4 regions of the Streptomyces sp. NPDC023157 genome follow, and region 2 is predicted to be linked to each of the others. Evidence: riboswitches for the same ligand, from Rfam matches in the RefSeq annotation. Region 2 holds a riboswitch; each other region holds the start of a gene.
What was found. Region 2 has a riboswitch for cobalamin ahead of metE (5-methyltetrahydropteroyltriglutamate--homocysteine S-methyltransferase). Riboswitches for the same ligand answer to the same signal wherever they lie in the genome.

Region 1: linked by a shared signal. The riboswitch ahead of ACZ3ZE_RS23855 (ribonucleoside-diphosphate reductase subunit alpha) and the one ahead of metE (5-methyltetrahydropteroyltriglutamate--homocysteine S-methyltransferase) in region 2 are both predicted to bind cobalamin.
Region 3: linked by a shared signal. The riboswitch ahead of cobN (cobaltochelatase subunit CobN) and the one ahead of metE (5-methyltetrahydropteroyltriglutamate--homocysteine S-methyltransferase) in region 2 are both predicted to bind cobalamin.
Region 4: linked by a shared signal. The riboswitch ahead of ACZ3ZE_RS00330 (cobalamin biosynthesis protein) and the one ahead of metE (5-methyltetrahydropteroyltriglutamate--homocysteine S-methyltransferase) in region 2 are both predicted to bind cobalamin.

Annotation. Positions count from the first base shown of each region.
Region 1 is NZ_JBVHIL010000006.1:456,839-463,893, forward strand. It holds gene ACZ3ZE_RS23835 (GntR family transcriptional regulator) at 1-206, shown strand, start outside; gene ACZ3ZE_RS23840 (DUF3311 domain-containing protein) at 310-564, shown strand; gene mctP (monocarboxylate uptake permease MctP) at 561-2,186, shown strand; gene ACZ3ZE_RS23850 (GNAT family N-acetyltransferase) at 2,273-2,788, shown strand; cobalamin riboswitch at 2,847-2,972, shown strand; gene ACZ3ZE_RS23855 (ribonucleoside-diphosphate reductase subunit alpha) at 3,101-5,464, shown strand; gene ACZ3ZE_RS23860 (ribonucleotide-diphosphate reductase subunit beta) at 5,464-6,477, shown strand; gene def (peptide deformylase) at 6,554-7,055, opposite strand, start outside.
Region 2 is NZ_JBVHIL010000002.1:197,286-204,340, reverse strand. It holds gene metE (5-methyltetrahydropteroyltriglutamate--homocysteine S-methyltransferase) at 1-2,174, opposite strand, end outside; cobalamin riboswitch at 2,339-2,561, opposite strand; gene ACZ3ZE_RS06720 (alpha/beta hydrolase) at 2,799-4,445, shown strand; gene ACZ3ZE_RS06715 (LamG-like jellyroll fold domain-containing protein) at 4,540-6,669, opposite strand; gene ACZ3ZE_RS06710 (DUF1772 domain-containing protein) at 6,844-7,055, opposite strand, start outside.
Region 3 is NZ_JBVHIL010000005.1:308,066-315,120, forward strand. It holds gene cobN (cobaltochelatase subunit CobN) at 1-2,656, opposite strand, end outside; cobalamin riboswitch at 2,695-2,837, opposite strand; gene ACZ3ZE_RS20065 (cobalamin biosynthesis protein CobG) at 2,978-4,222, shown strand; gene ACZ3ZE_RS20070 (precorrin-8X methylmutase) at 4,219-4,872, shown strand; gene cobJ (precorrin-3B C(17)-methyltransferase) at 4,920-6,353, shown strand; gene ACZ3ZE_RS20080 (PA14 domain-containing protein) at 6,566-7,055, shown strand, end outside.
Region 4 is NZ_JBVHIL010000001.1:58,481-65,535, forward strand. It holds gene ACZ3ZE_RS00320 (inorganic phosphate transporter) at 4-1,275, shown strand; gene ACZ3ZE_RS00325 (hypothetical protein) at 1,292-1,513, shown strand; adenosylcobalamin (AdoCbl) riboswitch at 1,696-1,770, shown strand; gene ACZ3ZE_RS00330 (cobalamin biosynthesis protein) at 1,824-2,843, shown strand; gene ACZ3ZE_RS00335 (cobyric acid synthase) at 2,840-4,375, shown strand; gene ACZ3ZE_RS00340 (putative cobaltochelatase) at 4,434-6,509, shown strand; gene cobO (cob(I)yrinic acid a,c-diamide adenosyltransferase) at 6,509-7,055, shown strand, end outside.

The DNA.
Region 1 (7,055 bases), on a different contig from region 2:
ACCTGGCCGAGGCCGAGGAGACCATCGAGACCTCGCTGGCCACCCCGCGCGAGGCCGGCCTGCTCGGTACGGACGTGGGCCTGCCGATGCTGATGCTCTCCCGGCACTCCCTCGACGCGCAGGGCGAACCGGTCGAATGGGTGCGTTCGGTCTACCGCGGCGACCGCTACAAGTTCGTCGCCCGCCTGCAGCGCCCCAACGGCTGACCGGGCGCGCCTGATCCGTTATACGGACAGGGGTTCCTAACAGCGAGACCGTCCCCTAGATTTCCCCGTCTTACGAGGTGATCAGTGAGGGGACGGTTTCGCCATGTCAGAAGCGGCACAAGGGAAACAACCGGTCATCACACCGTCGAGGGTGGTGATCGCGCTCTGCCTGTTCGCACCGTTCGTGGCGATGCTCTGGGTGGGCTCGTACGCGAAGGTGGACCCCGCCTTCATCGGCATCCCGTTCTTCTACTGGTACCAGATGCTCTGGGTGGTCGTCTCCACCGGGCTGACGATGCTCGCGTACCAGCTCTGGAAGCGCGACCAGCGCGCCCGCAAGGGGGGTGACGCGCGATGAAGGACGGTGTGAACGGCGTCGCGCTCGGCGTCTTCGTCTTCTTCTTCCTGGCCGTCACGGTCATGGGCTTCCTGGCCGCCAAGTGGCGCAAGGCCGAGAACGACAACAGCCTCGACGAATGGGGCCTGGGCGGCCGTTCGTTCGGCACCTGGGTCACCTGGTTCCTGCTCGGCGGCGACCTGTACACCGCGTACACCTTCGTCGCCGTCCCGGCGGCCATCTACGCGGCGGGCGCGGCCGGCTTCTTCGCCGTGCCGTACACGATCCTGGTCTACCCGCTGATCTTCACCTTCCTGCCCCGCCTGTGGTCGGTGTCCCACAAGCACGGGTACGTCACCACCTCCGACTTCGTCCGCGGCCGCTTCGGCTCCAAGGGCCTGTCGCTGGCCGTCGCCGTCACCGGCATCCTCGCCACCATGCCGTACATCGCCCTCCAGCTCGTCGGCATCCAGGCCGTCCTGGACGTGATGGGCGTCGGCGGCGGCGAGAACACCCACTGGTTCGTCAAGGACCTGCCGCTGCTCATCGCCTTCGGTGTCCTCGCGGCGTACACGTACTCCTCCGGCCTGCGCGCCCCGGCGCTCATCGCCTTCGTCAAGGACGCCCTGATCTACATCGTCATCGCGGTGGCGATCATCTACATCCCGATCAAGCTGGGCGGCTTCGACGAGATCTTCGGCAAGGCGGCGGAGGCGTACCAGACGGTCAACCCGGTCACCGGCAAGCCCAAGGGCGCGCTCGTGCCCGGCGAGGCCGGCCAGTGGACGTACGCGACGCTGGCCCTCGGCTCGGCGCTGGCGCTCTTCATGTACCCGCACTCGATCACCGCGACGCTCTCCTCCAGGAGCCGCGAGGTGATCCGCCGCAACACCACGATCCTGCCGCTGTACTCGCTGATGCTGGGCCTGCTCGCGCTGCTCGGCTTCATGGCGATCGCCGCCGGCGTCAAGGTCACCAACGGGCAGCTCGCCATCCCGCAGCTCTTCGAGGACATGTTCCCCGCCTGGTTCGCGGGCGTCGCCTTCGCCGCCATCGGCATCGGCGCCCTGGTGCCGGCCGCGATCATGTCGATCGCAGCGGCCAACCTGTTCACGAGGAACATCTACAAGGACTTCCTCAAGCCGGACGCGACGCCCGAGCAGGAGACCAAGGTCTCCAAGCTGGTCTCGCTGCTGGTGAAGGTCGGCGCGCTGGTCTTCGTCCTCACCATGGACAAGACCGTCGCCATCAACTTCCAGCTGCTCGGCGGCATCTGGATCCTGCAGACCTTCCCCGCCCTCGTCGGCGGCCTGTTCACCCGCTGGTTCCACCGCTGGGCGCTGCTCGCCGGCTGGGCCGTCGGCATGGTCTACGGCACCGCCGCCGCGTACGGCGTGGCCAGCCCCACCCAGAAGCACTTCGGCGGCTCCTCGGCCGAGATCCCCGGCATCGGGGAGATCGGCTACATCGGCCTCACCGCCTTCGTGCTCAACCTGGTCGTCACCGTGGTCCTCACCGTCGTCCTGAAGGCGCTCAAGGCGCCCGACGGCGTCGACGAGACCTCGCCCGGGGACTACACGGCGGACGCCGGTGACGCGGGCGTCGCCACCGAACTGCCGAAGGTCGGCACCGCCGGGCACTGAGCCCCGCGGCCGTCCGCTCCGGCCCCTCCGCCCGCCTCCGGTTATCCGGAGGCGGGCGGAGCCGTGCCGGGGGCAGACTGCCGGGCATGGACTTCACGATCAGGGCGGTACGGCCCGAGGAGTACGCGGCCCTCGGCGAGATCACCGCGCGGGCCTATCTCGACGACGGGTTCCTCGCCTTCGGCGAGGACGACGCGTACCTGCACCTGCTGCGGGACGTGGCCCGGCGGGACGCCGAGGCCGAGGTGCTCGTGGCGGTCGACACCACGGACGCGGCCGGCACGGTCCTCGGCGGGGTGACCTTCACCGCCGGCGGCGAGGAGTGGGCGGACATCGCCCGGGAGGGCGAGGCCGAGTTCCGCATGCTGGCCGTCGCGCACGCGGCGCGCGGCCGGGGCGTCGGGGAGGCCCTGGTGCGGGCCTGCGTGGACCGGGCGCGGGCCGTCGAGGGGTGCGCGCGGATCGTGCTGTCCACCCAGCGGACGATGGCCACCGCCCACCGGATCTATGAGCGACTGGGCTTCGTCCGCTCCCCCGAGCGGGACTGGAAGCCCGTCCAGGGGCTCGACCTCACGCTCTTCACCTACGTTCTGGAGCTCTGAACTCCGCCCCGACCGACACAACATGTGGGGGGTGCCGTGAGCGGCGCCCCCCACATGTATGCTCGTCCTCGCTGTCGCCGCAGGGGAATCCGGTGGAAATCCGGAACTGTCCCGCAACGGTGTGTTTTGCGCGCTTTTCGCGCCCAGGGTGAGTCCGAAGACCTGCCGGCAGCGCGCCCGGTCCGTCCGTTCCGGGTGTCACAGACGTCCGGGCCTCGCGGAGTGGGCCGGTGGACGCGGCGCCGCCGTGCGTACGGCCGCCCGTTCCCGCCTCCCGTCCTGGCTCCGCGCCGAGCGAGGGAGAGCCCCCACGTGACCATCGCGCCCGCCGATCCGGCCGCAGCGATCGAGACCGACGGCCCCGGCACCGTGCTGCTGCGGGTCCTGACCGATCTCACCGCCGACCTCCCGGACACCGACCCCGGCAAGGTCGCCGCCGCCGCCCTGCGCGGCCGCAGCGCCGGCTCGGACGAGGCGGAGCTGCGCGAGCTGGCCACCGAGGCCGCCGCCGGACTCATCGCCGAGGACCCGGCGTACTCCCGGCTCGCCGCCCGGCTCCTCACGATCACCATCGCCGACGAGGCGGCCGGCCAGGGCGCGGTGTCCTTCTCGGCCTCCGTCGCCGTCGGCCACCGCGAGGGCCTGATCGCCGACCGCACGGCCGCGTTCGTCGCCGCGCACGCCGCGCGCCTCGACGCGCTGATCGACCCGGCCGGCGACGACCGCTTCGGCTACTTCGGCCTGCGCACCCTGTACTCCCGCTACCTGCTGCGGCACCCGATCACCCGCCAGGTCGTCGAGACCCCGCAGCACTTCATGCTGCGCGTGGCGAGCGGCCTCGCCGAGGACGAGTCGGCGCGTGCCGTGGACGAGGTGGCGGCGCTGTACGGGCTGATGAGCCGGCTCGACTACCTGCCCTCCTCCCCCACCCTGTTCAACTCCGGCACCCGCCACCCGCAGATGTCCTCCTGCTACCTGCTGGACTCCCCGCAGGACGAGCTGGACTCCATCTACGACCGCTACCACCAGGTCGCGCGCCTGTCGAAGCACGCGGGCGGCATCGGCCTGTCGTACTCGCGCATCCGCGCCCGCGGTTCGCTGATCCGCGGCACCAACGGGCACTCCAACGGCATCGTGCCGTTCCTGAAGACGCTGGACGCCTCCGTCGCCGCGGTGAACCAGGGCGGCCGCCGCAAGGGCGCCGCCGCGGTCTACCTGGAGACCTGGCACGCGGACATCGAGGAGTTCCTGGAGCTCCGCGACAACACCGGCGAGGACGCCCGCCGTACGCACAACCTGAACCTCGCGCACTGGATCCCGGACGAGTTCATGCGCCGGGTCAACGCCGACGCCGCGTGGTCGCTGTTCTCCCCCGCCGACGTGCCCGAGCTGGTCGACCTGTACGGCGACGAGTTCGACGCCGCGTACCGCAAGGCGGAGGCCGCGGGCCTGGCCAAGAAGACCATGCCGGCCCGTGACCTGTACGGCCGCATGATGCGCACCCTCGCGCAGACCGGCAACGGCTGGATGACCTTCAAGGACGCGTCCAACCGGACCGCCAACCAGACCGCCGAGCCCGGCTCCGTCGTCCACTCCTCGAACCTCTGCACCGAGATCATCGAGGTCACCGACGACGGCGAGACGGCCGTCTGCAACCTCGGCTCGGTGAACCTGGGCGCCTTCGTCCAGGAAGGAGCCGACGGCGGGCAGATCGACTGGGCGCGCCTGGACGAGACCGTGCGCACCGCCGTCACCTTCCTCGACCGGGTCGTCGACATCAACTTCTACCCGACCGAGCAGGCCGGCCGTTCCAACGCCCGCTGGCGCCCGGTGGGCCTGGGCGCGATGGGCCTCCAGGACGTCTTCTTCAAGCTGAAGCTGCCCTTCGACTCGGCCGAGGCCCGCGCGCTGTCCACCCGGATCGCCGAGCGGATCATGCTGGCCGCGTACGAGGCCTCCGCCGACCTCGCCGAGCGCAACGGCCCGCTGCCCGCCTGGGACAAGACCCGTACGGCCCGTGGCGTGCTGCACCCGGACCACTTCGACGTCGAGCTGAACTGGCCGGAGCGCTGGGCCGCGCTGCGCGAGCGGATCGCCGCCGTCGGCATGCGCAACAGCCTCCTCCTCGCCATCGCGCCGACCGCGACGATCGCCTCGATCGCCGGCGTCTACGAGTGCATCGAGCCGCAGGTCTCCAACCTGTTCAAGCGCGAGACGCTGTCCGGCGAGTTCCTCCAGGTCAACTCGTACCTCGTGGACGAGCTGAAGCGGCTCGGCGTGTGGGACGCGCAGACCCGTGAGGCGCTGCGCGACGCCAACGGCTCGGTGGCCGGCTTCACCTGGGTGCCGGCCGAGGTGCGCGAGCTGTACCGCACGGCCTGGGAGATCCCGCAGCGCGGCCTGATCGACATGGCCGCCGCCCGCACCCCGTTCCTGGACCAGGCGCAGTCGCTGAACCTGTTCCTGGAGACGCCGACCATCGGCAAGCTGTCGTCGATGTACGCGTACGCCTGGAAGCAGGGCCTGAAGACCACGTACTACCTGCGTTCGCGCCCGGCGACCCGGATCGCCCGCGCCGCGCAGGCCGCCGCCCCCATCCCCGTCCAGCAGGTCGCCGACCCCGACGCCGTCGCCTGCTCCCTTGAGAACCCCGAGTCCTGCGAGGCCTGCCAGTAATGAGCTCCACCGACAAGAACCTCCTCGACCCGGGCTTCGAACTGACCCTGCGCCCCATGCGCTACCCGGACTTCTACGAGCGCTACCGCGACGCGATCAAGAACACCTGGACCGTGGAGGAGGTCGACCTCCACTCGGACGTCGCCGACCTCGCCAAGCTCACCCCCGGTGAGCAGCACATGATCGGCCGTCTGGTCGCGTTCTTCGCGACCGGCGACTCGATCGTGTCCAACAACCTGGTCCTGACGCTCTACAAGCACATCAACTCGCCCGAGGCGCGGCTGTACCTCTCGCGCCAGCTGTTCGAGGAGGCCGTGCACGTCCAGTTCTATCTGACGCTGCTCGACACCTACCTCCCCGACCCGGACGACCGCGCGGCCGCCTTCGACGCGGTCGAGGAGATCCCCTCGATCCGCGAGAAGGCGCAGTTCTGCTTCAAGTGGATGGACTCGGTCGAGAAGATCGACCGGCTGGAGACCCAGGCCGACCGCCGCCGTTTCCTGCTCAACCTGATCTGCTTCGCCGCCTGCATCGAGGGCCTGTTCTTCTACGGCGCCTTCGCGTACGTGTACTGGTTCCGGTCCCGCGGTCTGCTGCACGGCCTGGCGACCGGCACCAACTGGGTGTTCCGCGACGAGACGATGCACATGAACTTCGCCTTCGAGGTCGTGGACACCGTCCGCAAGGAGGAGCCCGAGCTCTTCGACGACGAGCTCCAGGCGCAGGTCACCGCGATGCTGCGGGAGGCCGTCGAGGCTGAGCTCCAGTTCGGCCGCGACCTGTGCGGTGACGGCCTGCCGGGCATGAACACCGAGTCGATGCGCGAGTACCTGCAGTGCGTCGCCGACCAGCGCCTCACCCGCCTGGGCTTCGCGCCGGTGTTCGGCTCGGAGAACCCGTTCGCGTTCATGGAGCTCCAGGGCGTCCAGGAGCTGACCAACTTCTTCGAGCGCCGCCCGTCCGCCTACCAGGTGGCGGTCGAGGGCTCGGTGGACCTGGACGAGGACTTCTAGGAGCCCGTCCGGTACGGCGAAGGGCCCCGCTCCACGGGGGGAGCGGGGCCCTTCGGCATGTCCGGGGACGCGCGGGTCAGTCGTTCGCGACGACCGGGTAGCGCGGGGTGCCCTCTTCCATCTGGCGCAGGGCGTCCTTGCGGTCCCGCTTCGACAGCTTGTCGATGTACAGGAAGCCGTACAGGTGGTCCGTCTCGTGCTGGAGGCAGCGGGCGAAGTAGCCGGTGCCCCGCACCTTGATCGGGTTGCCCTGGGAGTCCTGGCCGTGCACCACGGCGTAGTCCGGGCGGGCCAGCTCGGCGTACGCGGTGGGCACCGAGAGGCAGCCCTCGTTGGACTCGTCGAGGACGCGCTGGTCGGCCGGCAGCTCCTGGAGGACCGGGTTGACCACGTGCCCGACGTGCCGGACGCCGTCGTCGTCCATGCAGTCGTAGACGAAGACCTTCTGGTCCACACCGATCTGGTTGGCGGCCAGGCCGACGCCCTCGGCGGTCTTCTGGCTGGCGAACATGTCGTCGATCAGCTGGGCCAGCTCGGCGCCGAACTCGGTGACGTCCTTGCACTCCCGGTGGAGCACG
Region 2 (7,055 bases):
GTGCGGAGCAGGGCGGCGGCCTCCTGGGCGGACGGGACGCGCGGGGAGTGGATGTCCCAGACGCCGGGTCCGGCCTCGCGCGGGTAGCCGTGGGCGGCGAGTTCGCGGGCGACCTGCATGTGGGACCGGGCCGCCTCCAGGCTGATGACATCGGCGTCGAGGTCGTCGATGGCCTGGACGACGTCGCCGAACTCGGCGTAGCACATGTGGGTGTGGATCTGGGTGTCCGGCCGCACGCCGCCGGTGCTGAGCCGGAAGGCTTCGGTGGCCCAGGCCAGGTACTCGGGGTGGTCGGCGGCCCGCAGCGGCAGGGTCTCGCGCAGCGCGGGCTCGTCGACCTGGATGACGGAGGTCCCGGCGGCCTCCAGGTCGTGCACCTCGTCGCGCAGCGCGAGAGCCACCTGCCGGGCGGTGTCGGCGAGCGGCTGGTCGTCGCGGACGAAGGACCAGGCGAGCATGGTGACCGGGCCGGTGAGCATGCCCTTGACCGGCTTGGCGGTGAGGGACTGCGCGTACGCGGTCCAGCGCACGGTCATCGGCGCGGGGCGGGAGATGTCGCCGGCGAGGATCGGCGGGCGGACGTAGCGGGTGCCGTACGACTGGACCCAGCCGTGCCGGGTGGCGAGGTAGCCGGCGAGCTGCTCGGCGAAGTACTGCACCATGTCGTTGCGTTCGGGCTCGCCGTGCACCAGGACGTCGAGTCCGGTCTTCTCCTGGAAGGAGACGACCTCCTGGATCTCCGTCTTGATGCGCTCCTCATAGGCGACGGTGTCGATCCGGCCGCTTCGCAGGTCCGCGCGTGCGGCCCGCAGTTCGGCCGTCTGCGGGAAGGACCCGATGGTGGTCGTCGGGAGCAGCGGAAGCCCGAGGTGGGCCCGCTGGGCCGCGGCACGCTGTGCGTAGGACTGCGAGCGGCGCAGGTCCGCCTCGGTGACGGCCCGGACCCGGGCCCGCACGGCGGGATCGCGGGTGAGGGGGGAGGCGGCGCGGGCGGAGCGCGCACTCCGGTTGGCGGCCAGCTCGCCGCTGATGGCGTCGGTGCCCAGGGACAGGCCCCTGGCCAGGGCGACGACCTCGTCCGCCTTCTGCCGGGCGAAGGCGAGCCAGCCCAGGACCTGCGGGTCGACGTCCGTCTCGGCCGCGGCGTCGAGCGGGACGTGGAGCAGCGAGCACGAGGCCGACACGTCCACGTGGCCCGCGAGACCGAGGAGGGTGCCGAGGGTGGCGAGGGAGCTCTTCAGGTCGTTGACCCACACGTTGCGCCCGTCGACCACGCCGGCGACGAGCCGCTTGCCGGGCAGGCCGCCGACGGCCGCGAGTCCGTCGAGGTTCGCGGCGGCGGGCCCGGTGAAGTCGAGGGCGAGTCCTTCGACCGGAGCCTTGGCGAGCACCGGGAGGGCGTCGCCCAGCCGGTCGAAGTAGGAGGCGACGAGCAGCTTCGGCCGGTCTCGTGCGGCGCCGAGATCGCGGTAGGCCCGTGCGGCGGCGGCGAGTTCGGCGGGCCTGCGGTCCTGTACCAGGGCCGGTTCGTCGATCTGCACCCACTCCGCGCCGGCGGCCCGGAGGTCGGCGAGGACCTCGGCGTAGACGGGCAGCAGGCGGTCCAGCAGGGTCAGCGGCTCGAACTCCGCCGCCACGCCGGGGGCGGGCTTCGCCAGCAGGAGGTAGGTGACCGGTCCCACCAGGACGGGTCGGGCGGTCAGGCCCAGCGCGAGGGCCTCGCGCAGCTCCGCGACCTGTTTGGCCGAGTCCGTCGAGAAGACGGTGTCAGGACCCAGTTCGGGGACGAGGTAGTGGTAGTTGGTGTCGAACCACTTCGTCATCTCCAGCGGGGCGGTGTCCTGGGTGCCTCGGGCCATGGCGAAGTAGCCGTCCAGCGCGTCGGCGGCGACGGCGTCGCGATGGCGGCCCGGGATCGCGCCCACCATGACGGTGGTGTCGAGGACGTGGTCGTAGTACGAGAAGTCGCCGGTCGGCACTTCGGTGATGCCGGCGTCGGCGAGCTGCGACCAGTTCTTCCGGCGCAGTGCGGCGGCGGTGTTCCGGAGGGCGTCCGTGGTGACGCGGCCCTTCCAGTAACCCTCGATCGCCTTCTTGAGTTCGCGGTTCGGCCCCTGACGGGGGTAGCCGTACACGGTGGCCCGTGCTGCCGCTGCTGCGGACTTCGTGGTCACGGAGATCTCCTTCGCGAGATGAATCCCTGAGGTCCGGGGACCTGACGAGGGGCGAAGAGAGACCGGGGACAGGCGGATGCGCACGCGCGCAGCACGACACGCTCGTCCGCCTGTATGGTCGCCGACCCGCCCTCGAGGTCACCGGATGGCCACACACGGAATCGTCCGCGTGCGGGCAACGGGCAGGTCTTCGGACTCGCGGGCACGTCTCGTCGTACGAGACTCCTACTGGCCGTCGCTTCCCAGATCCGGTACGTCGGACCCAGTGCTGTGTGACGGCGGTCGTTCCCGCTCACCGCTGCGGGGCAGTCCCGGATTCCCACCGGGTTCCCTCTTACGACGCATCCCGCCTGGCGGACGGGGCGAACCAGCTGCGCTCTCACTCTAGACCACGGGCCACGCCGGCCGGCGGGTGAAGTCGGCACGGGAACGCCGGAGTTCACGTCACGACAGGCCCCACGGGATCAAGGGCCTTGTGGGAGTGGCTGGTTCTGTGCCATCGGTCAGGGTCGGGTCCTCCTTCAGAGGGAGAGGATGCCGTCCTTCGGGGGGATTCGGGCACGTCCCTTCTGAGCAAGGGTTCTTGGGCCAGAACGTCCACCTCCCGCGAGGATCTCCATCACCGTGCGAAGCAGACGAACGGCGTCCACCGTGGCCCTCGGCGCCATCGCGACGCTCCTTCCCGTACTCACCCCCGCCGTGGCCTCGGCGGCCGCACCGGCACCCCGGACCGCCGCCGCCACCCCCGCTATCCCTTCACCCGATCCGCTCGCGCGCTACGGGCACCAGAAACCGCGCTGGAGCCGCTGCGACGCCGAAGGACCGGCGGAGTACGAGTGCGCCACGATCAAGGTGCCCCTCGACTACGCCCGTCCGAACGGCCGCACGCTCGACCTGGCCGTGTCCCGGACGAAGGCGACCAGCGCCCGTGACCGGCGCGGTGTGCTGCTGCTGAACCCCGGCGGGCCCGGCGGACCGGGCCTCGACATGCCGGTCTGGATGGCGCCGATGCTGTCGGACGACGTGAAGAAGCGGTACGACCTGATCGGCTTCGACCCCCGGGGTGTCGGCCGGAGCAGCCCGGTGAGCTGCGGGCTGAACGACGCCGAGAGGGAGTGGCAACGCCCGTACCGGGCGGCGACGTTCACGAAGGACGTCCAGTGGGCCCGGACCGTCGCGGAGAAGTGCCGGGCGCGGAACGGCGTCGTCCTGTCGCACCTCACCACCCGCGACACCGCACGCGACATGGACGTCATCCGTGCCGTGCTCGGCGAGAAGAAGATCTCGTACCTCGGTTACTCCTACGGCACCTATCTGGGAGCCGTCTACACGCAGATGTTCCCGAAGCGCGCCGACCGGTTCGTGCTCGACAGCGCGGTCGACCCGGAGCGGATCTGGCGCGGCATGATCCAGATATGGGCCGAGGGGGCGGAACCGGCGTTCGCGCGCTGGACCGCCTGGGCCGCCGAGCGGAACGCGACGTACGGGCTCGGTGCCACCCCGGCCGAGGTCGGTGCGACCTTCTGGGCGCTGGTCGCCCGGGCGGACCGCGAGCCGATCGAACTCGACGGCGTCGCCCTGACGGGCGATGACATCCGCCTCGGGTCGCGGGCCGTGTTCTTCGACGTGGCGTACGCCGCCGAGGCGGTCGTACGGCTCAAGGACGCCGCCGAGGGCCGGACTCCGGCACCGGCCCGGCGCGGCACGCCGCCCGCCCCCGTACCGCCGGCCTTCGCGAGCGCCGCCGGCTCCCCGGCCGCGGCTCCCGCCGTCCCGGCGGACAACATGGACGCGGCCTTCTGGTCCGTGGTGTGCGCCGACACCCGCGCCTGGCCGCGCGACCCGGAGCAGTACCGGCGCGACGCGATCCGCGACAAGCGCAGGTACCCGCTGTACGGGGACTTCGCGTCCAACATCAAACCGTGCGCGTTCTGGCGGGGCGGGGCCGAGCCCGCCACCAAGGTGAACAACTCCGTCCCCGCCCTCGTCCTGCAGAACGAGTGGGACTCCCAGACGCCGCTGGCCAGCGGGCAGGGGCTGCGCCGGGTGATGAAGGGGGCCCGGATGGTCACCGTCCTCGGCGGCCAGGGCCACGGCGTCTACGGACTGGGATCCTGCGCCGACGCGACCGCCACCGCCTACCTGGTCACGGGCCGCCTGCCCGCCACCGACGTCACCTGCCGGACCCCGGCCGACCAGGCCCACCGCTCCGCCCCGCTCCCGCTGCCGACCCTCCCTCAGCGCCTCCCGATCGGGCAGGACCGCTTCTGACGGCGCCCTGACCGGCCCCTGAGGGCGGGACCCCGCGCCGCGGGGCCCCGCCCTTCCTCTTGGTGGTCAGGGGTGCACGGCCCGTCGGCGGGGCTCAGGCCGCGGGGGCCCTGAAGTGGCAGTTCGTGGAGATGGGCGAGGTGGTCGTGCCGTCGGTGGTGCGGACGCGCCAGCCGTACGCGTGGCCGGGGACGAGCTGGGGGACCGGGACGGAGACGGTGCCCTGGCCGCGGACCTTGGTGCTGGCCGAGCCGGCCGCGCCCATGGTGATCGGCTGCGGCAGGCTCTGGTCCGTGTTGTCCCAGATCGAGAACTCGGCCCACACCTCCTTCGACGGGTCGGGGTGGGTGACCGTCGCCGTCAGCGTCGGCGTGAGGGTGGTCGCCGTGCCGTAGTCGGCGCCGAAGGGGTCGAGGTTCTGGTGGCAGCCCTGGGACAGCGGCTCGCCCGCGACCTCGCGCAGCGCCGTGTTCCGGCCGGTCGGCGCCGTCAGCCTGCCGGCGTACGAGGCGATCTGGTCGTCGCGCAGCGGATAGCCGAAGGCGGCCACGCGCTGCACGGAGCCGTTGAAGTAGGCGTTGGAGGCGCCCTTCACCTTGTCGCGACCGACGACGAACGGGCCCGTGGCCGCCCAGCGGTCGGCGTCGGCGTGGACGGCCGTGGCCTTCTTCACGCCGTCGACGTAGAGGGAGACCGCGCCGGAGGTGGCGTCGTACACGCCCGTGAGATGGGTCCAGGTGCCGGCCGTGGCGCCGGGGGCGATGGCCTGGTCGACGCTCCACGTCGCGCTGTCGGCCTTCGGCAGGGCGAAGCGCCAGCTGCTGTCGCCCGGGTTGTAGAAGAGCATCATGCCGCTGATCGTCGTCCCGTCCTGGGACAGCACGACCGACGTGCCCGCGCCCGGGTTCACCTTCGCCCAGGCGGAGACGGTGAAGCTGCGGGTGGTGTCCACGACGGGCCCGGCCGCGCCGGCCGTACCGGTGGAACCGTCGAGCGCCAGCGCTCCGCCGTGCTCGCCCGGCGCCCAGGAGGCGCCGCCGGTCAGCGTGCCGTCGAATCCGGCGGCGCTGCCGTCGAGCCGCCAGGACGGCTTGCCGCCGCCCTGCGTGTGGCCGTACAGCGGCGTGTGGTCGGAGTAGCCGGTCGCGCCCGGCTTGCACGGGTCGGGGACGCTCGACGGCGTCGTCCTCGTGCAGGCCGGCTGGACGGAGATCCGGTAGTCCGTCTGGTCCGCGAAGTCGGTCCGGGAGTCGCAGCCGGTGAAGCCGCCGGTGGCGAAGAGGTAGTCGATCTTCGAGGTCGTGTACCCGGCGTACGACAGGATCCCGCCGTTCGCGTCCTTCGTCACGCCGTCGAGGGTGAACTTGGTCGGCTCGTCGGAGGCGTCGCCGGTGCCGTACGCCCGCTGGTCGCACTCCGACATCAGGCGGTAGAGCGGCTGGAGCCGGTCCTGGAGCCGGGTGTTGAAGTCGCCGCCGAGGACGACGGACGGGAACTTCCCGACCACGTCCGCGACCGTCGCGATCTGGTCGGCGTAGTACTGGTCGGCCTGCGCCTGCGTCAGCTTGAGCGGGACGTCGGCCCCGAAGTTGGACACGTGCGTCGTGCACACGTGGTTCTCCCAGCCGGCCACCTCCACGCACAGCACGCTGCCGCGCCCCATCGCCAGACCGAGCGGAGTGGTGAAGTCCGTCTCGGTCTTCCACGTCATCCGGCCCTTGACGCCGATGGCCACCCCCAGCGTGCCGGACAGCGAGCCGCGGCACTTCGAGCCCTGCGCGTCGATGAACTCGACTCCCGGCACGTCCGGTTCGTACGTGTCGCCCGGGCGCGTCCCGCCGGCGAGCGCGAACGTCCAGTCGGAGCCCGGGTCGTCGGCCTCCAGCTTCGCCTCCAGCGGGACGAGGTGGCTGACCGAGCACACCTCCTGGAGCATGACCACGTTGAGGTCCCGCTCCTCGACCAGCTGGGCGATGCCCTCGATCTTCTTGCCGGGCACGTTGCGGTACGGGCAGTAGCCGTCGTCCGTGGCGATCCGGCCGCCCGCCTCGCCGCAGATGTTCCAGGTCATCGCCCGGACCGACTCCCGGGTGGTGGCCGTGCCGCCCGCGTCCCCCGGGACCGTCGTGACGGCGGCGGCGGGCGCCGCCTGTCCCGTGAGCAGGACGACGGCCGCGAGGACCGTCGCCATGATGTGCAGCCCGTGGGCCGCGATTCTTCTCATGAGTCGTCTCTTACCGGCGGACCTGTGGGGGTCCGCTCCTCCCCCCGCCCCGACTCCGGGGCGGTGGTCATGACTCTGTCAGCTCATCGGCGCAGGTCGACGGGCAGGGCGACGCGTGGGTCCGTCCGCGGGGTCCGTCCGCGGGTCGGCGTCCGAGGATCGCCGTCCGTGGGCTCAGGTGAGGGAGGTGACCAGGAGGGTGAAGGCGCCGATGATGACGGCGACGCGGACGTAGTGGAAGCGGTCCCAGCGGTTCGACTGCTCCTTCCAGTCGGCGGGCCGGTTCTCGGGGGTCCAGGTCTTACCGCGGTTGTTGATCGGGACGAGGATCAGGACCGAGATGAGCACGCTCACGATCAGCAGCGCGGCGGCGATGACGACGAGGC
Region 3 (7,055 bases), on a different contig from region 2:
CCCAGAGCGGGCGGACGCCCAGCAGGGCGAGCGCCTCGGCGACGTCGTCGCCCGCGGTGCGCATCGCGCTCGTGCCCCACAGGGAGAGGCCCACGGAGGTCGGCCACTCGCCGTTGTCGGTGCGGTAGCGCTCCAGGAGCGAGTCGGCGAGCGCCTGGCCGGTCTCCCACGCGAGGCGGGACGGCACGGCCTTCGGGTCGACCGAGTAGAAGTTGCGGCCGGTCGGCAGCACGTTGACCAGGCCGCGCAGCGGCGAGCCCGACGGCCCCGCCGGGACGAAGCCGCCGTTCAACGCGTGGACGGCGTGCGTGAGTTCGTCGGTGGTGCCGGCCAGGCGCGGGACGACCTGCTCGCAGGCGAAGCGCAGCACCGCGTGCACGTCGGCGCCGTACGCGCCGGCCACGGAGGCGATCGCGTCCACGGACCAGTCCGCCGCCTCCATGCCCTCGACCAGCTCGCGGGCCTTCGCCTCCGCCTCGTCGGCGGTGGTGCGGGTCGCCGCCGACTCGTCCAGGCCGAGGGCCTCGCGCAGGCCCGGCAGCGCCTGCGTGCCGCCCCAGATCTGCCGGGCGCGCAGGATCGACAGGACCAGGTTCACCCGGGCCTCGCCGACCGGGGCGCCGCCCAGGACGTGCAGGCCGTCGCGGATCTGGGCGTCCTTGACCTCGCACAGCCAGCCGTCGACGTGCAGCAGGAAGTCGTCGAAGCCGTCGTCCTCCGGCCGGTCCGCCATGCCCAGGTCGTGGTCCAGCTTCGCCGCCTGGATCAGCGTCCAGATCTGCGCGCGGATCGCCGGCAGCTTCGCCGGGTCCATGCTGCTGATCTGCGCGTACTCGTCGAGCAGCTGCTCCAGGCGCGCGATGTCGCCGTACGAGTCGGCGCGGGCCATCGGCGGCACCAGGTGGTCGACGAGCGTGGCGTGCACGCGCCGCTTGGCCTGGGTGCCCTCGCCCGGGTCGTTGACCAGGAACGGGTAGACCAGCGGCAGGTCGCCGAGCGCGGCGTCCGGGCCGCAGGCGGCGGACAGGCCGGCGTTCTTGCCGGGCAGCCACTCCAGGTTGCCGTGCTTGCCCAGGTGCACCATCGCGTCCGCGCCGAAACCCCCGTCCTCGGCGCGGGCGGCGATCCAGCGGTAGGCCGCCAGGTAGTGGTGCGAGGGCGGCAGGTCCGGGTCGTGGTAGATCGCGATCGGGTTCTCGCCGAAGCCGCGCGGCGGCTGGATGAGGACCAGCAGGTTCCCGCGGCGCAGCGCCGCGAGCACGATGTCCCCCTCGGGGTTGCGCGAGCGGTCCAGGAACATCTCGCCCGGGGCCGGGCCCCAGTGCTCCTCGACCTGGGCGCGCAGCTCCGCCGGGAGTTCGGCGTACCAGCGCTTGTAGTCGGCGGCCGGGATACGGACCGGGTTGCGGGCCAGCTGCTCCTCGGTGAGCCAGTCCTGGTCGTGGCCGCCGGCCTCGATCAGGGCGTAGATCAGCTCGTCGCCGTCGCCGGAGACCAGGCCGGGGATGTCCGCCTCGGGACCGAAGTCGTAGCCCTCGGCGATGAGCCGGCGCAGCAGCGCCACGGCGGAGGCCGGGGTGTCGAGGCCGACGGCGTTGCCGATGCGGGAGTGCTTCGTCGGGTACGCGGAGAGGACGAGAGCCAGCTTCTTCTCGCCGTTCGCGATGTGCCGCAGACGGGCGTGCCGGACGGCGATGCCGGCGACGCGGGCGGAACGCTCGGCGTCCGCCACGTACGCGGGCAGGCCGTCCTCGTCGATCTCCTTGAAGGAGAACGGGACGGTGATGAGCCGGCCGTCGAACTCCGGGACGGCGACCTGGCTGGCCGCGTCCAGCGGCGACAGGCCCTCGTCGTTCTCCTCCCACGCGGCGCGCGAGCCCGTCAGGCACAGCGCCTGCAGGATCGGCACGTCCAGGGCGGCGAGCGCGCCCGCGTCCCAGGCCTCCTCGTCGCCGCCGGCCTGCGCCTCGGCCGGCTTGGTGCCGCCCGCCGCGAGGACCGTCGTGACGATCGCGTCGGCACCGCGCAGCTCGTCGAGGAGCTCCGGCTCCGGGGCCCGCAGGGAGGCCACGTACAGGGCCTTCGCCCGGGCGCCCTTCTGCTCGATCGCGTCGCAGAGGGTGCCGACGAAGGCGGTGTTGCCGCTCATGTGGTGGGCGCGGTAGTAGAGCACGGCGACGGTGGGGGCGCCCTCGGGCGTCTCCCCCGGGGTCCGCTCCAGCGGGCCCCAGGTCGGCGCGGGGGCCGGCGGCTCGAAGCCGTGGCCGGTGAGCAGCACCGTGTCGGAGAGGAAGCGGGCCAGCTGGCCGAGGTTGGCCGGGCCGCCGTGCGCCAGGTACGCGTGCGCCTCGGTGGCCACGCCGACCGGGACGGTCGACGCCTCCATCAGCTGCGCGTCGGGAGCCTGTTCGCCGCTGAGCACCACCACGGGCTTCCCGGCGGCCAGGACCGTGTCCAGGCCGTCCTCCCAGGACCGCAGGCCGCCGAGGAGGCGGACGACGACGAGCTCGACGCCGTCGAGGAGAGCGGGGAGGTCGGCCAGCGGCAGCCGGGACGGGTTGGCGTACCGGTACGCCACCTGCCCATCGGCGACGGCGGCGTCCGCCGCGCGGGCGCTGAGCAGGTCGGTGTCGGAGTGCGACAGCAGCAGGAGCATGGCGAGCTCAGGCCCTTTCCTCGGGGTTGTCCGCGCCCCGGGTGGTCGTATGGACGGCGGGAGTTCCTGACTCACCGCCCCGGAACTCCGGACCGGCTCACAGTGGCGGGACCGCGCCGGATTCTCACCGGGCTTCCTCCCCGGGGTCCTGGGACCCCATGCCGTCTGCATCCTAGATCGTGAGCGGGCGCGGCGGGGGGAGAGCGGGGGGTCGGGCGGATCACACCGGGTGGGCGGGGGCCGTACGCGGCTGCCGCCGCCCCGCCCGTGGCCGGTTCGTGCCAGGTGGGAGCGGATCGTGCCGTGGGTATGCTCGCCGCCATGTCGGCCACCCCACGCACCTCGCCCGAACCGGGCGAACCTCTCATACGGGACCGCGGCGACGCCTGTCCGGGTGCGCTGCGACTGCACGCGGCGGACGACGGGCGGCTCGCCCGACTGCGCCTGCCCGGCGGGCGCCTGACGGAGGCTCAGGTTCTCGCTCTGGCCGACGCGGCCGAGTCCCTCGGGGACGGCAGCGTCAGCATCACCTCACGCGGCAACGCGGAGCTGCGCGGGCTCGGCGAGAGCTGCGGCACCGAGCTGGCCGCGCTCCTCGACCGGGCCGGGCTGCTGCCCTCGCCCAGCCACGAACGGATCCGCAACATCGTCGCCTCACCGGCCGCGGGACTGGACGGACTCGGCGGCCCCGACCCGCAGTTGTGGGCGCGGGAGCTGGACGCGCTGCTGTGCGCGGAGGCGTGGACGGCGGCGCTCTCGGGACGGTTCCTGTTCGTCCTGGACGACGGGCGGGGCGACGTCGCGGGGCTCGGCGGGGATGTGACCTTGCTCGCAGAACAGCCCCCCGCGGGCGGGGAGGCCCGCGCCCGGCTCCGCCTCGGCGACCACACCTTCCGGATCGCCGCCGCCGACGCCCCGCGCGCCGCGCTCGCCGCCGCCGACGCCTTCCTGCGGGCCGCCGAGACCGCCGGGACGGGGGCCTGGCGGGTGCGGGAACTGCCCGAGGGGTGCGTGCCGGACCTGGCGGCGGCCCTGACGCGTGCCGGGCTCGTCGCGGAGCCCGTCCCCCACGCCGTACCCCCGCTGCCCCAAGGGGAGCCGCCCGCCCCGGGGCCGCTGGGCGCGGACGCCCTGTACGTCCTCGCGCCGCTCGGCCGGCTGACCGCCGTCCAGCTGCGGGCGCTGCTGCCGGCGCGCGAGGTGCGGTTCACGCCCTGGCGCGGTGCGGTGGTCGCCGCGCCGCCCGGCCGGCTCGCCGAGCTGGCCTCGTACGGCCTGATCACCCGGCCCGACACCGCCGGCACCGGCGTCGGCGCCTGCACCGGGCGGCCCGGCTGCGCCAAGTCCCTCGCCGACGTGCGGGCGGACGCGGCCCTCGCGCCGCACGGGCGGCTGCCCGTCCACTTCTCGGGGTGCGCACGCCGCTGCGGGCACCCGCACGGCGCCTGGGTCGACGTCCTCGCCACCGAGGACGGCGCCTACCTGGTCGACGGCGTCCCCACCCCCCGTACCTCCCTGTCCGAAGCGGTCGCGGCGGCCCGCGGCCCGGCGACCCCCACGAGATGAGCGAGAGCACCAGGATGTTCGAGTACGAGAAGGACGGCGCGGAGATCTACCGCCGCTCCTTTGCCACGATCCGCGCCGAGTCGGACCTCGCGGGCCTGCCCGCCGACGTCGCCACGGTCGCGGTGCGGATGATCCACGCCTGCGGCATGACCGACCTCGTGCGGGACATCGCCCACTCCCCCGGCGTCGTCGCCTCGGCGCGCGCCGCCCTGCGCGCGGGCGCGCCCATCCTGTGCGACGCCCGGATGGTCGCCAGCGGCGTCACCCGCAAGCGGCTGCCCGCCGACAACGACGTGGTCTGCACGCTCTCCGACCCGTCGGTGCCCGCGCTCGCCGCCGAACTGGGCACCACCCGGTCGGCCGCCGCGATGGAGCTGTGGCGGGACCGCCTGGAGGGCTCCGTCGTCGCCATCGGCAACGCGCCGACCGCGCTCTTCCACCTCCTGGAGATGATCGCGAAGGGCGCGGGCCGGCCCGCCGCCGTGCTCGGCATCCCGGTCGGCTTCATCGGCGCCGCCGAGTCCAAGGACGCGCTGGCCGCCAACGACCTGGGCCTGGAGTACCTGGTCGTACGGGGCAGGCGGGGCGGCAGCGCCATGACCGCGGCGGCGCTCAACGCCCTCGCGCACGAAGCGGAGATCCAGCAGTGACCGGAAAGCTGTACGGGGTCGGGCTCGGACCCGGCGACCCGAACCTGATGACGGTGGCCGCGGTGAAGGCCATCGCCGGCGCCGACGTCGTCGCGTACCACTCGGCGCGGCACGGGCGCTCCATCGCCCGCTCCATCGCCGCCGAGCACCTGCGCGAGGACCAGATCGAGGAGCGGCTGATGTACCCGCTCACGGTCGAGACCACCGACCACCCCGGCGGCTACCGGGGCGCGCTCGACGACTTCTACGAGGAGGCCGCGGCCCGGCTCGCCGCCCACCTCGACGCGGGCCGCACGGTCGCCGTCCTCGCCGAGGGCGACCCGCTGTTCTACGGCTCGTACCAGCACATGCACAAGCGGCTCGCGCACCGCTACGACACCACCGTCATCCCCGGCGTCACCTCGGTCAGCGCCGCCGCGGCCCGCCTCGGGGAGCCGCTGTGCGAGGCCGAGGAGGTGCTGACGATCGTCCCCGGCACGCTGCCGGAGGACGAGCTGACGGCCCGTCTCGCGGGCACGGACTCGGCGGTCGTGATGAAACTGGGCCGCACGTTCCCCACGGTCAGGCGGGCCCTGGAGCGGGCCGGCCGCCTTGAGGACGCCCGGTACGTGGAGCGCGCGTTCATGGCGGGCGAGCGCACCGGCCGCCTCGACGCGATCGACCCGGACTCGGTCCCGTACTTCTCCGTCGCCGTCCTCCCCTCCCGCATCGACGCGCAGCCGCCGGTACGGGAACGGGGCGAGGTCGTCGTCGTCGGCACCGGCCCCGCCGGGGCGCCCTGGCTGACGCCCGAGTCGCGCGGCGCGCTCGTCAACGCCGACGTGCTCGTCGGCTACACCACCTACCTCGACCGGGTGCCGGTGCTGCGCGCCGGGCAGATCCGGCACGGCTCGGACAACAAGGTCGAGTCGGAGCGGGCCGAGTTCGCCCTCGACCTGGCCCTGCGCGGGCGGCGCGTCGCGGTCGTCTCCGGCGGCGACCCGGGCGTGTTCGCCATGGCGACGGCCGTCCTGGAGGTCGCGTCGGAGGAGCGGTACGCCGACGTGCCCGTCCGCGTCCTGCCCGGCGTGACCGCCGCCAACGCGGCCGCCGCCGCCGCGGGCGCCCCGCTCGGCCACGACTACGCCACCATCTCCCTCTCCGACCGCCTCAAGCCCTGGGAGGTCATCTCCCAGCGCCTGCGCGCCGCCGCCGAGGCCGACCTGGTCCTCGCCATCTACAACCCGGGCTCCAGGTCCCGCACCCACCAGGTCGCCGCCGCACGCGAACTCCTCCTGGAACTCCGCTCACCCGACACCCCGGTGGTCGTCGCCCGCGACGTCGGCGGCCCGGAACAGTCGGTCCGCATCGTGACCCTGAAGACCCTGGACCCGACCGAGGTCGACATGCGCACCCTGCTCCTGGTCGGCTCCTCCCAGACGCAGGTCACGGAGCGGGGCGACGGACGCACGATCGCGTGGACGCCTCGGCGGTACGGCTGACCGTCCCTCCTGGTTCTCTCGGGCCCGCTCCCCGCGCCGTCGGGGGGCGGGCCCTGTCGTGTGCCTGATCAGCGCGGGTAGAGGCGGGTAGAGTCCGTGGGCGGCGGACCACGGCCCCACCCGGACCCGCCCTTCCTCCCACGCCTCTCGGTCGTCACCCCGTCCGGCGTGCCCGCACGCCGCACACGGTCCGGAAAGGGCCCCTCGCACCTGTGATCACTCGCAACCGCCCGAAGGCCCGGCCGGCGGCCTCGGCCGCCCTCGCCGCCCTCGCCCTCGCCGGCGGCCTCGTCACCGCCACCCCCGCCGCCGCGGCCGTCACCTGCAACGCCCCCGTGTGGAAGGCGCAGTACTACGCCAACACCACCTTCAGCGGCACCCCCAAGCTCACCGCCTGCGACTCCGCCGTCGCCGAGAACTACGGCTACGGCGACCCGGCCGGCGTCACCCTCCCCAAGGACAACTTCTCCGTCCGCTGGTCCCTCACCCGCGACTTCGGCTCCGGCGGCCCCTTCACCTTCTCGGCCGAGGCCCAGGACGGCATCCGCGTCTACCTGGACGGCGTCCGGAAGATCGACCTGTGGCGGAACGTCTCCACCACCCAGAAGCGCACCGTGAACCTCACCGTCCCGGCCGGCCGCCACTCCCTGCGCGTCGACTTCGCGGCGTGGACGGGGGCGGCGAACGTGAAGTTCGGCTACG
Region 4 (7,055 bases), on a different contig from region 2:
TAAATGGAACACATCACGCTGCTGCTCGCGATTGTGGTCGTGACAGCTCTCGTGTTCGATTTCACGAACGGTTTCCACGACACCGCCAACGCGATGGCGACGACCATCTCGACCGGTGCTCTCAAGCCCAAGACGGCGGTGGCCATGTCCGCCGTGCTGAACCTCGTCGGCGCGTTCCTGTCCGTGGAGGTCGCCAAGACGATCTCCGGCGGGATCATCAACGAAGAGGGCATTCGTACAGAAGTGATCTTCGCGGCGCTCGTCGGCGCCATCCTGTGGAACCTGCTGACCTGGCTGCTCGGTCTGCCGTCCAGCTCCTCCCACGCCCTGTTCGGCGGCCTCATCGGCGCCGCCGTGATGTCGGCGGGCTGGGGCGCGGTCAACGGCCCGACCATCGTCACCAAGGTCCTCATCCCCGCCGTCGCGGCCCCGATCGTCGCCGGTCTGGCCGCGATGGTCGCCACCCGCCTGACGTACCGCATCGGCGCGAAGACCGAGACGAAGGCCACCGCGAAGGGCTACCGGGCCGGCCAGATCGCCTCCGCCGGTCTCGTCTCGCTCGCCCACGGCACCAACGACGCCCAGAAGACGATGGGCATCATCACCCTCGCCCTGGTCACCGGCGGTGTCCTCGCCCCCGGCTCCAACCCCCCGATGTGGGTCATCGTCGCCGCCGGCATCGCGATCGCGGCCGGCACCTACCTCGGCGGCTGGCGCATCATCCGCACCATGGGCAAGGGCCTCACCGACCTCCAGCCGCAGCAGGGCTTCGCCGCCCAGACCAGCGCCGCCACGGTCATCCTGGCCTCCTCCCACCTGGGCTTCTCGCTCTCCACCACCCAGTCCTGCTCGGGTGCCGTGATGGGCGCCGGCCTCGGCCGCAAGGGCGGAGTCGTCCGCTGGTCGACCGCCACCCGGATGTTCGTCGCCTGGGGTCTGACCCTGCCCGCCGCGGCCGTGGTCGGCGCCGGCGCCGAGTTCCTCACCAAGCAGGGCCCCTGGGGCATCGCCGCCGTCGCGGTCCTGCTGGTCGCCGGCTCCGGTGTCATCTGGTCGCTGTCCCGTCGCAAGCCGGTCGACCACAACAACGTCACGGCCGACGACCTCGACGCCCCCGCCGAGCCCGCGGGTGTGGTGACCACCGCCATCGCGGCCGTCACCCCGCCGCCGGCCGGCTCCGTCGCCGCCGTCACGGACACGGACCTGAAGGCCACCATCCCCACCCCGGGCCCCACGGACCCCGCCGCTCCCCCGGCCCCCGCCGCCGCGGTCTAAGGAACTGGAACCAAGCATGAAGATCGACTGGGCAGCCCTCGGCTCCGTCTTCGGAGTCAGCCTCGTGGCGACCGTCGCCCTGGTGGGCCTCTTCACCCTCGGCGTCATGGGCCTCTCCAAGCAGGAGGAGGCCGCCGCGAACGGCGGCTCCGCCTCGCTGGCCCGTACCGGCGCCTACGCCTGCTTCGCCCTGTGCGCGGCGGCCGTGGCGTACGGCATCTACCTGATCGTCATCTGACGCGCTCCACCGAGCGTCGTCCGAGGCGGCGAGCACGACGGCCGGGCGGTCCGCACCACAGGGTGCGGGCCGCCCGGCCGTCGTGTCTGTGGCGCTCCGCACAGTGACCCGACGCAGGTCAAGGGTGAGTTGACGGCTGTTCGCGCAGCGTGGTGGACTGCCGGGGCCATTACGGCGCCAGTAGAGGAAGTCCGGTGCGAATCCGGCGCGGTCCCGCCACTGTGACCGGCCCCCCGGGGCCGGGAGTCAGGAACTCTCGCCGCCGGTCACGTCGATCCAGGGCGCGGACCCTGAGTGAGGACAGAGCGCCATGCCCGGCCGCGGCCTCGGCTTTCCCGGCACCATCGGTTCCACCGGCGCCACCAGCGCCAGCAGCGCCACCAGCGCCACCCGCACTTTCGCTTACGGAGCGGCCGCCGGCCTCGCCGTCGACCTGCTCGCGGGCGACCCCCGCCGAGGCCATCCCGTCGCCGCCTTCGGCCGGGCGGCCGGCGCGGTCGAGGAGCGCCTGCTGCGCGACCACCGCGGCTGGGGCGCCCTGCACACCGCCGTCTGCGCCGGCTCCACCGTGGCGCTCGGCGCGCTGGCCGCCCGTACGGTACGGGGCAGCCGCGCCGCCACCGTCGCCCTGACCGCCGCCTCCGTGTGGGCCGTCGTCGGCGGTACGTCGCTGGGCCGCGAGGCCCGCGCGATCGGCGGGGCGCTCGCGGCCGGGGACCTGGAGGTCGCCCGGGAGCGCCTGCCGCACCTGTGCGGACGCGACCCGCACTCCCTGGACGGTCCCGCGATGGCCCGCGCGGTCGTCGAATCGGTCGCCGAGAACACCTCCGACGCCGTCGTGGGCGCCCTGTTCTGGGGTGCCGTCGCGGGCGTGCCCGGCCTGCTCGGCTTCCGGGCGGTCAATACCCTGGACGCGATGGTCGGCCACAAGTCGCCGAAGTACCGCCGCTTCGGCTGGGCCTCGGCCCGGCTCGACGACCTCGCCGGCTGGCCGGGCGCCCGGCTCACCGCCGTCCTCGCCACCGTCGCCGGCGGGAACCCGCGCGGCGCGGCCCGGGCCTGGCGCGCCGACGCGGCGAAGCACCCCAGCCCCAACGCGGGCCCCGTGGAGGCCTCCTTCGCGGGCGCCCTCGGCGTACGGCTCGGCGGGACCCTCGCGTACGGCGGCCGGATCGAGCACCGGCCGGTCCTCAACGGGGCGGGGCGGCCCGTCGAGGTCGCCGACATCGACCGGGCGGTACGCCTGTCCCGCCGGGTGACCGGACTGACCCTGGCCGCCTGTGTCGGCGGCCGGATGATCGCGAGCGCGCTGAAGCGGAGGAACGCATGAGGGGTGGGGGGCTGCTCGTCGCCGGGACCACGTCCGACGCGGGCAAGAGCGTCGTCACGGCCGGCATCTGCCGCTGGCTGGTCCGGCAGGGCGTCAAGGTCGCGCCGTTCAAGGGGCAGAACATGTCCCTGAACTCCTTCGTGACCCGGGAGGGCGCCGAGATCGGCCGCGCCCAGGCGATGCAGGCGCAGGCCGCCCGCGTCGAGCCCACCGCGCTGATGAACCCGGTGCTCCTGAAGCCCGGCGGCGACCGTTCCAGCCAGGTCGTGCTCATGGGGAAGCCGGTCGGCGAGATGAGCGCCCGCGGCTACCACGGCGGACGGCAGGGGACGCTCTTCGAGCCGGTGCTGGCGTGCCTGGAGGAACTGCGGGGCACGTATGACGCCGTGATCTGCGAGGGGGCGGGCAGCCCGGCCGAGATCAACCTGCGGCGCACGGACATCGTGAACATGGGCATCGCGCGGGCCGCGCGGCTGCCCGTCGTGGTCGTCGGCGACATCGACCGGGGCGGGGTGTTCGCCCAGTTCTTCGGGACGACGGCGCTGCTCGCGCCCGAGGACCAGGCGCTCGTCGCCGGCTTCCTGGTGAACAAGTTCCGCGGCGACGTGACGCTCCTCGAACCCGGTCTCGACATGCTCCACGGGCTCACCGGACGCCGCACCTTCGGTGTCCTGCCGTTCGCCCACGGGCTCGGCATCGACGAGGAGGACGGCATGGGGGTCCCCCCGGCCGGAGGCTGGGGGAGGGTCTCGCAGCGGGGCACCGTCCGCGAGTCGGTGGTGGCGCCGCCGGTCGGCGCCGACGTGCTGCGGGTCGCGGTCTGCGCCGTCCCGCTGATGTCCAACTTCACCGACGTGGACGCGCTGGCCGCCGAGCCGGGCGTCGTGGTCCGGTTCGTGGACCGGCCCGAGGAACTCGTCGACGCGGACCTGGTGGTCGTGCCCGGCACCCGCGGCACCGTCAAGGCCCTCGCCTGGCTGCGGGAACGCGGCCTGGCCGACGCCCTGGCCCGGCGCGCCGCCGAGGGGCGGCCGGTGCTCGGCATCTGCGGCGGCTTCCAGGCGCTCGCCGAGCGGATCGAGGACGAGGTCGAGTCGAAGGCCGGCGTGGTCGACGGACTCGGGCTGCTGCCCGTACGGGTGCGCTTCGGGGTCGAGAAGACCCTGGCCCGGCCGGTCGGCGAGGCGCTCGGCGAGCGGGTCGAGGGGTACGAGATCCACCACGGCGTCGCCACCGTCGAGGGCGGCGAGCCCTTCCTCGACGGCTGTCGGGTGGGCGCCGTCTGGGGCACCCACTGGCACGGCTCGCTGGAGAGCGACGGCTTCCGCCGGGCCTTCCTGCGCGAGGTCGCCGCCGCGTCCGGCCGCCGCTTCGTCCCGGCCCCGGACACCTCGTTCGGCGCGCTCCGCGAGGAGCAGCTGGACCGGCTCGGCGACCTGATCGAGGAGCACGCCGACACGGACGCGCTGCTGCGGCTCATCGAGGAGGGCGCCCCGACGGGGCTGCCGTTCGTACCGCCGGGGGCGCCGTGAGCACCCCGCCCGCACCGCCCGCCCCGACCCCCGTACGACTCGAAGGAGTGACCACCCGATGAGCACCCGCTATCCGTTCACCGCCGTCGTCGGCATGGACGACCTGCGGCTCGCGCTGCTGCTGAACGCGATCAGCCCGGCCGTGGGCGGTGTGCTGGTCCGCGGCGAGAAGGGCACCGCCAAGTCGACCGCCGTGCGCGCGCTCGCCGAGCTGCTGCCGGCCGTGCCCGTGGTCGCGGGCTGCCGCTTCAGCTGCGACCCGGGCGCGCCCGACCCCGCCTGCCCGGACGGGCCGCACGAGACCGCGGGCGGGGACGAACGGCCCGCGCGCATGGTCGAGTTGCCCGTCGGCGCCTCCGAGGACCGGCTGGTCGGCGCGCTCGACATCGAGCGGGCGCTCGCCGAGGGCGTGAAGGCCTTCGAGCCGGGCCTGCTCGCCGACGCGCACCGGGGCATCCTGTACGTGGACGAGGTCAACCTGCTCCACGACCATCTGATCGACCTGCTGCTCGACGCGGCCGCCATGGGCTCCTCGTACGTCGAGCGCGAGGGCGTCTCCGTGCGGCACGCGGCCCGCTTCCTGCTCGTCGGCACGATGAACCCCGAAGAGGGCGAGCTGCGGCCGCAGTTGCTCGACCGGTTCGGGCTCACCGTGGAGGTCGCCGCGTCCCGGGTGCCCGAGCAGCGGGTCGAGGTGGTCCGGCGGCGGCTCGCCTTCGAGGACGACCCGGCGGCGTTCGCCGCGCGCTGGGCCGGCGAGGAGGCCGCGCTGCGTGAACGGATCGTCGCCGCAAGGGAGTTGCTGCCACAGGTGGCGCTCGGTGACGCGGAGCTGCTGCAGATCGCCGCGACCTGCGCCGCGTTCGAGGTCGACGGCATGCGCGCCGACATCGTGATGGCCCGTACGGCGACCGCGCTGGCGGCCTGGGCGGGGCGGACCGAGGTGACGTCCGAGGACGTGCGGCAGGCCGCGCTCCTGGCCCTCCCGCACCGGCGGCGGCGCAACCCCTTCGACGCCCCCGGCCTCGACGAGGACAAGCTGGACGAGACCCTCGACCAGTTCAAGGGCGACGCCCCGGACGACGAGCCCGAGCCCGAGCCGGACGGTCCGGGCGACGGCGGTCCCGGCGGGGGTGGCGGGGGCGGGATTCCGCCGCAGGGCGACGGGCCCGCGCCCGAGAGCGAAGGGGCCGCGCCCGAGGAGGCCCCGGCCCCCGCGCCGCAGGACAGCGGCGCCGGTTCCGGCACAGGCGCGGGCTCGGGCTCGGGCGCGGGTGAGCGCGCCGCCGTCCAGGCCGCCGAGCCGTTCCGTACGAAGATGCTGAGCGTGCCCGGCCTCGGCGAGGGCGCCGCCGGGCGCCGCTCCCGGGCCCGTACCGAGCACGGTCGCACCACCGGCGCCGTCCGCCCCCGGGGCGCGCTGACCAAGCTGCACCTGACCGCCACCGTGCACGCCGCCGCCCCGCACCAGAAGGCCCGCGGGCGCGGTGGCCCCGGCCTGGTGGTGCGCCGGGACGACCTGCGGCAGGCGACCCGTGAGGGCCGGGAGGGGAACCTGGTGCTGTTCGCCGTGGACGCCTCCGGTTCGATGGCGGCCCGGCAGCGGATGGGCGCGGTGAAGGGCGCCGTGCTGTCGCTGCTGCTCGACGCGTACCAGCGGCGCGACAAGGTCGGTCTGATCACCTTCCGGGGCCGGGACGCGGAGCTCGCGCTGCCGCCGACCTCGTCGGTGGACGCGGCCGCCACCCGGCTGGAACAGCTCCCGACGGGCGGCCGTACGCCGCTGTCGGCCGGGCTGCTCAAGGCGCACGACGTGCTGCGGGTCGAGCGGCTGCGGGACCCCTCGCGCCGCCCGCTGCTGGTGGTCGTCACCGACGGCCGCGCGACCGGTGGCGGCGCCGATCCGCTGGCGCTCGCCGCCCGCGCCGCGCGGCTGCACGCCGCCGACGGCACGGCGAGCGTCGTCGTGGACTGCGAGACGGGACCGGTGCGGCTGGGCCTCGCCGGGACCCTCGCCCGTGAACTCGGCGGCACCGCCGTCACCCTGGACGAGCTGCGCGCGGACGCGATCGCGGGTCTCGTCAGGGACGTGAGGAACGTACAGGACAACCGCTCTGCCAGGAGGGCCGCCTGATGCCACAGGGACAGCCGACCGTCGTTCCCGACGACGGTCTCACCACCCGCCAGCGCCGTAACCGCGCACTCGTGATGGTGCACACGGGCGTCGGCAAGGGGAAGTCGACCGCCGCGTTCGGCATGGCGCTGCGCGCCTGGAACCAGGGGTGGCCGATCGGGGTGTTCCAGTTCGTCAAGTCCGCCAAGTGGAAGGTCGGCGAGGAGAACGCCCTCAAGGCACTCGGCGAGACCGGCAAGGGCGGCACGGTCACCTGGAACAAGATGGGCGAGGGCTGGTCCTGGATCCAGCGCGAGGTCGCCGAGGGCGAGCAGTCGCACGAGGAGAAGGCCCGCGAGGGCTGGGAGCAGGTCAAGCGGGACCTCGCCGAGGAGAAGTACCGGTTCTACGTCCTCGACGAGTTCGCGTACCTGCTGCACTGGGGCTGGATCGACACCAAGGAGGTCGTCGAGGTGCTGCGGGACCGTCCCGGGCAGCAGCACGTCGTCATCACCGGCCGCAACGCCCCGCAGGAGCTGGTGGACTTCGCGGACCTCGTGACCGACA